DNA from 2 places in the Brachybacterium sp. JB7 genome. Region 2 is predicted to be linked to the other one. Evidence: riboswitches for the same ligand, from Rfam matches in the RefSeq annotation. Region 2 holds a riboswitch; the other holds the start of a gene.
What was found. Region 2 has a riboswitch for FMN ahead of pnuC (nicotinamide riboside transporter PnuC). Riboswitches for the same ligand answer to the same signal wherever they lie in the genome.

Region 1 (4,427 bases), on a different contig from region 2:
AGCGCCTCGATCGAGATCATCACCAGGTCGTGCTGGTCGGCGAACTCCCGCAGCGCCGGTCCGCGCATCATGGTGCCGTCATCGTGCACGAGCTCGACGATCATGCCGACGTCGGGCAGGCCGGCCAGACGCGTGAGGTCCACCGCCGCCTCGGTGTGGCCGCGGCGCTCGAGCACGCCGCCGTCGCGGGCACGCAGGGGCAGCACGTGGCCGGGACGGATCAGGTCCGCGGGGGCCGAGCCCGGATCGGCGAGGACCTGCAGGGTGCGGGCACGGTCGGCCGCGCTGATCCCGGTGGTCACGTCGGCGGAGGCGTCGACGCTCACGGTGTAGGCGGTGCGCAGCGGGTCCGCGTTCTCGGCGACCATCAGCGGCAGCTGCAGGGCATCCGCCCTCGCCGCCGTCATCGGAGCGCACAGCAGGCCGCTCGAGTAGCGGACCGCGAAGGCCAGGGTCTGCGCGGTCGCGGCCGAGGCGGCCAGGATCAGGTCGCCCTCGTTCTCGCGGTCCTCGTCGTCCACGACCACCACGGGCGCTCCGACGGAGAGTGCGGCGAGGGCCTGCTCGACGGAGTCCAGTCTCAGCGTGCTCATCGACGCGCCCCCTCGGCGAACAGCAGCTTCTCGACGTGCTTGGCCAGCACGTCGACCTCGAGGTTCACGCGGTGGCCGATGTCCCGTCGGCCCAGGGTGGTGCGGGCGAGGGTCTCCGGGATCAACCCGATCGTCACCTCGTCGCCGTCGATCGCGGCGACGGTGAGGCTCACGCCGTCCACGGCCAGCGATCCCTTCGCGACCACATAACGGGCCAGGCCCGCGGGCAGCTGGATCCGCAGGCGGGTGGTGCCTGCCTCCTCCTCCCGGTCGAGGATCTCGCCGGTCGCGTCCACATGGCCCTGCACGATGTGGCCGTCCAGGCGTCCGTCGACCCGTACGCAGCGCTCGAGGTTGACGGTGTCACCGGCGGCGAGCCCGCCGAGTGTGGTGGCCTCGAGCGTGGTGGCGATGACGTCGGCGCTCCAGGTCTCGCCGTCCTCTGCGGTCACGGTGAGGCAGCAGCCGTTCACGGCGATCGAGTCGCCCAGGGCGATGCCGGCCAGGACCTGCGGGGAGCGGATCGTGAGGCGGGCAGGATCCGCCGGTGAGGTGAGCGACTCGACGGTGCCGAGTTCTTCGATGATTCCGGTGAACATGGGGGTCCTTCCAGGTCAGGCGGTTCGGGGGCGGAGGGTGAGGCGGAGGTCGCAGCCGCGGGGGGCGACCTCCACGAGGTCCAGGTCCAGGCGCTCGGAGATCGTGGTGATCCCCAGGTCGCCGACGCCCGGTGGTCCGGCGCCCAGCAGGGTGGGGGCCAGGTGCACGATCAGCTCATCGACCAGCCCGGCGCGCAGGAAGGCGCCGGTCACGGTGGGCCCGCCCTCGAGCAGGACATGGCGTCGGCCGTGCGCGAAGAGCTCCGCGAGGGCGGCCGACGGGTCGTGTGTGCGCAGGAGGAGCGTGTCTCCCGCACCCGCCGGAGCGGGCAGCGGGGGGATGTCGCCGGTGCCCATCACCACGCGGAGAGGCTGGTGCGGGAGCAGGGTCCCGTCGGGGCGGCGGGCGGTGAGAGAGGGATGGTCGATCCGGGCGGTGCCGGCGCCGATGAGCACGACGTCGCAGGTGGCGCGCAGGTCGTGGACCTCGCTGCGGGCCTCCTCGCCGGTGATCCAACGGCTGCTGCCGTCCGCCGCGGCGACCCGGCCGTCGAGCGTGAGCGCCGTCTTGGCGGTGACCAGGGGGCGGTCGTGCTGCAGGCCGTGCTCCCAGCCGCGATTGAGCAGGCCGGCCGCGGCAGCGAGGTCCTCGGGCACGTCCAGCTCGACGTCGATGCCGGCGGCACGCAGGGTCTCGACGCCGCCGGTCGCGTGCGGGTTCGGGTCACGCCGGGCGACCACGACCCGGGCCACTCCGGCCTCGAGCAGCGCGTCGGCGCAGGGCCCGGTGCGTCCGTGATGGGCGCAGGGTTCCAGGGTGACGAGGGCGGTGGCTCCGGCGACGGAGACGGACGCGCGACTCAGGGCGTCGATCTCGGCATGCGGCGTGCCGGCCCTGCGGTGGTGTCCCTCCGCGATCACCGCTCCGTGGGCATCGAGCAGCACGCAGCCCACACGGGGATTCGGGCCCAAGGGCACGGCGGGGTCCGCAGCGATCTCCAGCGCACGGCGCAGGGCCGCGGTCTCGGCGTGGGCCAGCATGGTCTCTCTCCCTCGGTCCGCAGCTCGCGGTTCCGGAGGGAGGGGAAGGGTGCGGAGACGTCGTCGCCCGAGGAGCGTTCGCCGGTGCACCGGGGTGCACGGCGAAGAGCCGCCCGAGGACGTCGTTCGCGTGCGCTTCCCATCCGGACTCTGACCGTCGGTCCAGGAGTTCCACCTGGTCAGCCGAGGGCCAGAGGCCATCGGGTCGCGGACTATCACCGCCGGCTCGGAATTTCACCGACCCCAGTGCACGCGAGCTTGTCAGCTCGTCAGCACTCACGGTAGCAGGAGCTCATCCGTATGTGTCGCGCGGTCCGCGCCAGGTGACGGTGCGTCGGCCCTTCTTCCAGGTGCGCTCGGCAGAGGCCGGACCGGTCACGCGCAGCTCGGAGATCACGTGGGAGCCGATGTGCTCCTCGATCGCGGTGATGAGCTGCGGGGTGAGCATGCGCAGCTGGGAGGCCCAGGCCGAGGAGGACGCGCTGACCATGAGCACCCCGTCCTCGAGGGAGACCGGACGGCAGTGGGTCGCGAGCCTCTCGCCCACGATCTCGTCCCATTCCTCGAGCACCCGTCCGGCATCCATGCCGGCGTTCCAGCCGAGGTTTCCCAGCACCTTCTTCAGCACCAGCTCGATGCCCTGCGGGTCTCGCGGGTCCGGGCGGGATCCGGAGTAGCCGGGGGCGCTGCCCGAGCGGTCGCGCACGTCTCTGGCCTGGGTCTTCGCGGAGATCGGGAAGAGTCCGCGGCCCCGGGCCGCGGCACGGGAGCGGTTCACGGTGCGCCGGGCGAGTTCGAAGGGGTCGGTCGACGGCGGCAGCTCGGGCGGGTCGTAGAACTCATCCGGCCCCGCGACCCGCTCCTGATCGCGCTCCGACGCCGGCCGACGCTGCCCGCCGGTGCCCGGCGGACGTCGAGGGGCTACTGTCCCGGGGTGCCGTTCCACGGTCCGGGAGGCCTGCTGGTCCGGCTCCTGGGGGCCTCGCCAGGTCGAGAGATCGTACGGGTTCGCGAGCCGCGGCCGCTGTCCGTTCCCGGATCCCGGCGTCGTCATCGCAGGCCTCCGTCGCGCGGATCCCGCGGCGTCGCGTCGCCGAGGCTGACGTCGACCACATGGATCTCGCCGTCCAGCGAGCCGGGGATGTCGGTGTCGTTGGCGGTGGTGATCAGCACCTGGGAGGCGCTGGTGACGATGCGGCCCAGCCGTTCGCGCCGGTGCACGTCGAGCTCGCTGAACACGTCGTCGAGGATGAGGATCGGTTCGCCGTCGCCGAGATCGCCCTCCTCGAGACGGAGCAGGTCGTAGCTGGCCAGGCGCAGGGCGAGGGCCAAGGACCAGGACTCGCCGTGGCTCGCATAGCCCTTGGCGGGGAAGTCGTGCAGCCGGATCTCCAGGTCGTCGCGGTGCGGTCCGGTCAGGGTGACGCCGCGGTCGATCTCGTCGTCGTGACGCGAGGCGAGCAGCCCGAGCAGGCAGTCGTGGATCTCCTGGGTGCCGGGCAGCTCTCCGGCTCCGGTGCCGAGCTCGTCGAGCACGGTGGACCGATATGCCACATCGGCCGGGGAGGAGAGGTTCCCGCGCTGGTCCGGGGGGAGGTCCAGGGATTCCTCGGCACCCTCGTCCGTCGCCACCCGGAGGTACGAGTAGCCCAGATGCGGGCGCAGACGGTTCACCAGGTGCAGCCGGGCGCGCAGCAGCTCGGCGCCGAAGCGGGCGAGCTGCTGGTCCCAGACCTCCAGAGTGCTCGAGGCCGAATCCGCCGGATCGAGGCCCGCGACGCTGCGCCCGGCTCCGCCCCGACGCATCGATCGCATCTGCTTGAGCAGGTTGCTGCGCTGCTTGAGGACGCGGTCGTAATCCGCTTTGACCGACGCGAAGCGCGGCGCGATCTCGAAGAGGAGCTCGTCGAGGAAGCGGCGGCGGCCTTCCGGATCCCCCTTGATGAGGCCGAGATCCTCAGGGGCGAAGAGCACGGCCCGCACCTCGCCGAGCAGGTCGCGCAGCCGCGCGACGTTCTGGCCCTGGACCCGAGCCCGGTTGGACTTGCCCGGCGTGATCTCGAGGTCGACCTGCAGGTTCCGCCCTGCCCGCACGAAGCTCGCCCGGATGATCGCGGTCGATTCGCCCCGTCGTACGAGGGCGGCGTCGTGGGGGACCCGATGGCTCGACAGCGTCGCCAGATACCAGACGGCC
Region 2 (4,427 bases):
CTCGGCCCTGCTCGGTGCCAAGCATGTCGTCGAGGCGGACATCGCGATCGTCATCCAAGGTCCCGGGAACCTCGGCACCGGGACGGGGTGGGGATTCTCCGGCATGCAGGCTGCGGAGTGCCTGCACGCCGCGGCCGCGCTCGGCGGCGCACCGATCGCCGCCCTCCGGGTCTCCGGCGCGGATCGTCGGGAGCGCCATCGCGGGCTCTCACACCACTCCTCGACCGCGTACGGCCGGGCGACGCTGACCGCGGTGCGGCTGCCCGTCCTCGACTACACCGACCCTCGCTACAACGCTTTTCATGCGTCAGTGCGGGAACAGGTGGAATCGACGATCGTCGAGGAGGGGCGTGCCCGCGGGATCGAGCACGAGGTCTGCGGGGTCGACGCGAAGGGTCTGCGCGATGCCCTGGAGGACGTGCCGGTGCGGCTGTCGACGATGGGTCGCACCCTCGCCGAGGATCCGGAGGCCTTCCGGTATGCGGCGCTCGCGGGGCGCTGCGGGGCGAGCCTGCTCCCGGCCCTCTGAGGCTCAGCGCTCGGCGGCCTCGCCGCGCTCCTGGACGAGGGCCTGCAGACGGTGCGCGTCCGCGATGGCCCGCTTGCCGTCGTACCGCTGGATGGCGTTGATGGCCAGGGTCGATCCGTCGGCGAGGTCGAGATGCGCCCAGGGGTCCCCCATCGGGAAGCTGATGCCCAGGATCTCCGGCCATTCCACGGTACGAGTGCGGAAGACGTTCCTCACCTCGAGCTCGGACTCCCGCGCCACCAGGCGCACGGAGGCCTCGAGGTGGCAGAACAGGGCGATGAGCACGCCCACCGTGATCAGCCCGATGCGGCCGATGAGCAGGAACCCCGGCATCACGACGGCCCCGGCGATCATCCCGGCGAGCACCACGATGGCGGTCAGGTACGCGAAGACGCGCACCATTCGCGGGCGGAACACCGTCGTGGTCATCAGGGCCTCAGATGCGACAGGCCTGAATCGCGGTGACCAGGATGGCGCGGGCGCCGGCGTCGTAGAGATCGTCCATCATCCGGTGTGCGGCGCGACGATCCACCATCGCCCGCACGGCAGACCACTCGCCGCCGTGCAGCGGCGAGACCGTCGGCGACTGCAGCCCGGGCGTCACCTGGACGGCCGTCTCCAGCAGAGCAGTGGGGATGTCGTAGTCGAGCATCACGTACTCGCGGGCCACCAGAACGCCCCGGAGCCGCCGCTCGAGCACCTCGAGAGAGTGCGCACCGGCCTCCTCGAGCACCATGCCGGGGCGCGAGAAGAGCACGGCCTCGCTGGTCATGATCGGCTCGCCGAAGGGCTCGAGGCCGGCCTGGCGCAGGGTGGTGCCGGTCTCGACGACATCGGCGATCACGTCGGCCACGCCGAGGCGGATCGAGGACTCGACCGCGCCGTCGAGGTGGACCACGGACGCGCCGATGCCGCGCTCGGTGAGGTAGTCCTCGACGAGGTTCTCGTAGCTGGTGGCGATGATGGAGCCCTCGAGGCTCGTGATGTCCTCGCGGGTTCCCATCGGCGCGGCGAAGCGGAAGGTCGAGCGGGCGAACCCCAGGGAGAGGATCTCCTCGGCCGGCGTGCGGGAGTCCAGCAGCATGTCCTGGCCGGTGATGCCCACGTCGACGGTGCCGGAGCCGACGTAGACGGCGATGTCGCGGGGGCGCAGGTAGAAGAACTCGACGTCGTTCTCCTGGTCGACGACCACCAGGTCCTTGGTCGTGCCGCGGCGGCGGTAGCCCGCCTCCTGCAGCAGATCGACGGCGGGCTCGGACAGGGCGCCCTTGTTGGGGACTGCGATGCGCAGCACGGTTCCTCCTCGGCCGCGGGGGCGGCCCATGAAGCGGCGTCGGCGGGCGACGGATGGAAAGTCTGGTGAAGCTGTCAGGGAATGCGGGACGAGCGGCTGCTCAGAGCTGGCGGTAGACGTCGTCGAGGCTGATGCCCTTGGCGACCATCATCACCTGCAGGTGATAGAGGAGCTGACTGATCTCCATGGCGGCGTCCTCATGGCTCTCGTGCTCGCAGGCCATCCAGACCTCGGCCGCCTCCTCCACGATCTTCTTGCCGATCTGATGCACCCCGGCATCGAGCTCTCGGACGGTGCCGGAGCCCTCGGGGCGGGTACGGGCCTTCTCGGTCAGCTCAGCGAACAATGCTTCGAAATCCTTCACGCCACCAGGGTACGCGTCCCGGTGAGCAGAGCGCGCGTCGGACCATCCACCGGGCGCCGGATCACTCCCGGCGCACGGTGGGGTCCAGGTGCGCGGTCTCCACGGAGACCCGTTCGCCCTGCTCGCCGTGCTCGCTGCGGTCCTGACGGCTGCGCACGCGCCACCACACGAAGAAGCCGATCAGCGTGAACGCGCCGTAGAAGACGTACATGAAGGCGCTCGCGTAGTAGCCGGCACTGACCAGGAGAGGCACGCCCACGAGGTCGACGGCCACCCAGATCAGCCAGAACTCGACCCATCCCTTGGCCATGCCGAAGGTGGCCAGGAGGCTGCCCATGAAGATCCAGGCGTCGGCCCATACGGGCTCGTACGAGCCGAGGGCGCGGAAGAGCGGCGTGAGCGCTGCGGTGCCGCCGACGAGGGCGACCAGCAGCAGCACCCTGGTTCCCCCGGAGGCCCAGCGGGGCTCGACCGCGGTGCCGCCGTCGTGCTGAGCCTGACGCCAGCGCACCCAGCCGTAGATGCTGGTGAGGATGAACATGATCTGGCGTCCGGCCTGGCCGAGCAGGTCCACGGAGCCGGGATTGCCGAAGACGGTCCCCATGAACACCGTGAACAGCAGCACGTTGCCGACGATGCCGATCGGCCAGGCCCACACCTTGCGGCGCATGCCGCCCAGGGCGCTGAGGAGCCCGAAGACGTTTCCGAGCACCTCGCGCAGGAGGATGAACTGGCCGCCCGCGAAATCGATGCGCGCGTCGAAGAGCCACTGCAGGAGTTCCATGTCGGTCCTTTCGCCGTCGGATGCAGTGGCTCCGGGGGGGAAAAGGGTTCCGGCATGGCTCCGGGGAAACGCCGAGGGCGCCCTGGGCATGCAGGACGTGCGCCTCTCATCCAGGCTGTACTGTCGGTGCCGGAGTTCCACCGGCTCCACCGCCGAAGCGGGTCGCGGACTGTCACCGCCGGCTCGGAATTTCACCGACCCCGGAGCACGTCACTGATGTGACCGCCCCAGGATAGCGCCGTCGCCGCCGGCCCGGGTCAGTGGGCCGTGTGGCGCCCGGCCAGTTCGCGCAGGGCGGAGATCTCGTCGGCGGCGTCCTGGGCGCGGTAGATCGCGGAACCGGCCACGAACACGTTCGCCCCCGCCTCCGCGCAGCGTTCGATGGTCTCGCGGCTCACGCCGCCGTCGACCTGGATCGACACCTCGAGGTTGGCCTCGCTGATGGCCCGACGGGCGCGGCGGATCTTGGGGAGCATGGTGTCCAGGAAGCTCTGCCCCCCGAAGCCGGGCTCGACGGTCATGATCAGCAGCATGTCGAACTCGCCAATGACGTCGAGCAGCGGCTCGATCGGGGTGGCGGGCCGCAGTGCCACCCCCACCTCGGTGTTCTTGCGGCGCAGATCCCGGGCGAGCTTGATCGGAGCGCTCGCGGCCTCGAGATGGAACGTGACCGAGGAGGCACCGGCCTCGGCGTACTGGGGGGCCTCGCGGTCGGCGTCCTCGATCATCAGATGGGCATCGATCGGGATCGGGCTGCGCTCGACGATCTGCTCGACCATGCTCGGGCCGAACGTCAGGTTGGGCACGAAGTGGTTGTCCATCACGTCGACGTGGACGCTGTCGGCGGTGGAGATCTTGTCCAGCTCCGTGCCGATGCTCATGAAGTCGGCGTTGAGGATGCTGGGATGGATGTACTGGCCATCGGTCGAGTAGGCGGCATTCATGATGTCGGGGTTCCTTCCACGGCGGGGGCTGACTGCTTGCGCAGCAGGCAGATGTACATGGCGTCGGTGCCGTGCACGTGCGGCCACAGCTGCACGGCAGGGCCCTCGCCCAGCTCGATGTCGGTCCGATGCGCGGGCAGCACACCGGCGCGCACGGCGTCACGAGCGTCGAGCTCCTCGACGTCCTCGCGTCCCTTGAGCACGTCGGCGACCACCAGGCGCGTCTCGGCGAGGTGCGGCGAGCAGGTCACGTAGGCGACCACGCCGCCGGGCGCCGCAGCGTCCAGAGCGGAGGTCAGCAGGGTGCGCTGCAGGGTGCTCAGCTGGCCGACGTCCGCCGGGGTGCGGCGCCAGCGGGCCTCGGGACGACGACGCAGGGCACCGAGTCCGGAACAGGGCACGTCGGCGAGCACGCGCGAGAAGCGACCGGGCAGCTCGGCACCGAGGGTGGTGCCGTCGGCCGTACGGGTGCTGATCTCGCAGCCGGCCTCCTGGAGCGTCGCGACCGCGCG

Region 1: linked by a shared signal. The riboswitch ahead of ribD (bifunctional diaminohydroxyphosphoribosylaminopyrimidine deaminase/5-amino-6-(5-phosphoribosylamino)uracil reductase RibD) and the one ahead of pnuC (nicotinamide riboside transporter PnuC) in region 2 are both predicted to bind FMN.

What each region holds. Positions count from the first base shown of each region.
Region 1 is NZ_QPGN01000002.1:45,156-49,582, forward strand. It holds gene ribB (3,4-dihydroxy-2-butanone-4-phosphate synthase) at 1-593, opposite strand, end outside; gene CIK81_RS02560 (riboflavin synthase) at 590-1,192, opposite strand; gene ribD (bifunctional diaminohydroxyphosphoribosylaminopyrimidine deaminase/5-amino-6-(5-phosphoribosylamino)uracil reductase RibD) at 1,208-2,233, opposite strand; FMN riboswitch at 2,360-2,489, opposite strand; gene CIK81_RS02570 (DUF721 domain-containing protein) at 2,526-3,287, opposite strand; gene recF (DNA replication/repair protein RecF) at 3,284-4,427, opposite strand, start outside.
Region 2 is NZ_QPGN01000001.1:157,200-161,626, reverse strand. It holds gene CIK81_RS00740 (DUF3866 family protein) at 1-529, shown strand, start outside; gene CIK81_RS00735 (PH domain-containing protein) at 533-958, opposite strand; gene hisG (ATP phosphoribosyltransferase) at 966-1,823, opposite strand; gene CIK81_RS00725 (phosphoribosyl-ATP diphosphatase) at 1,924-2,187, opposite strand; gene pnuC (nicotinamide riboside transporter PnuC) at 2,249-2,971, opposite strand; FMN riboswitch at 3,066-3,183, opposite strand; gene rpe (ribulose-phosphate 3-epimerase) at 3,229-3,915, opposite strand; gene CIK81_RS00710 (RsmB/NOP family class I SAM-dependent RNA methyltransferase) at 3,912-4,427, opposite strand, start outside.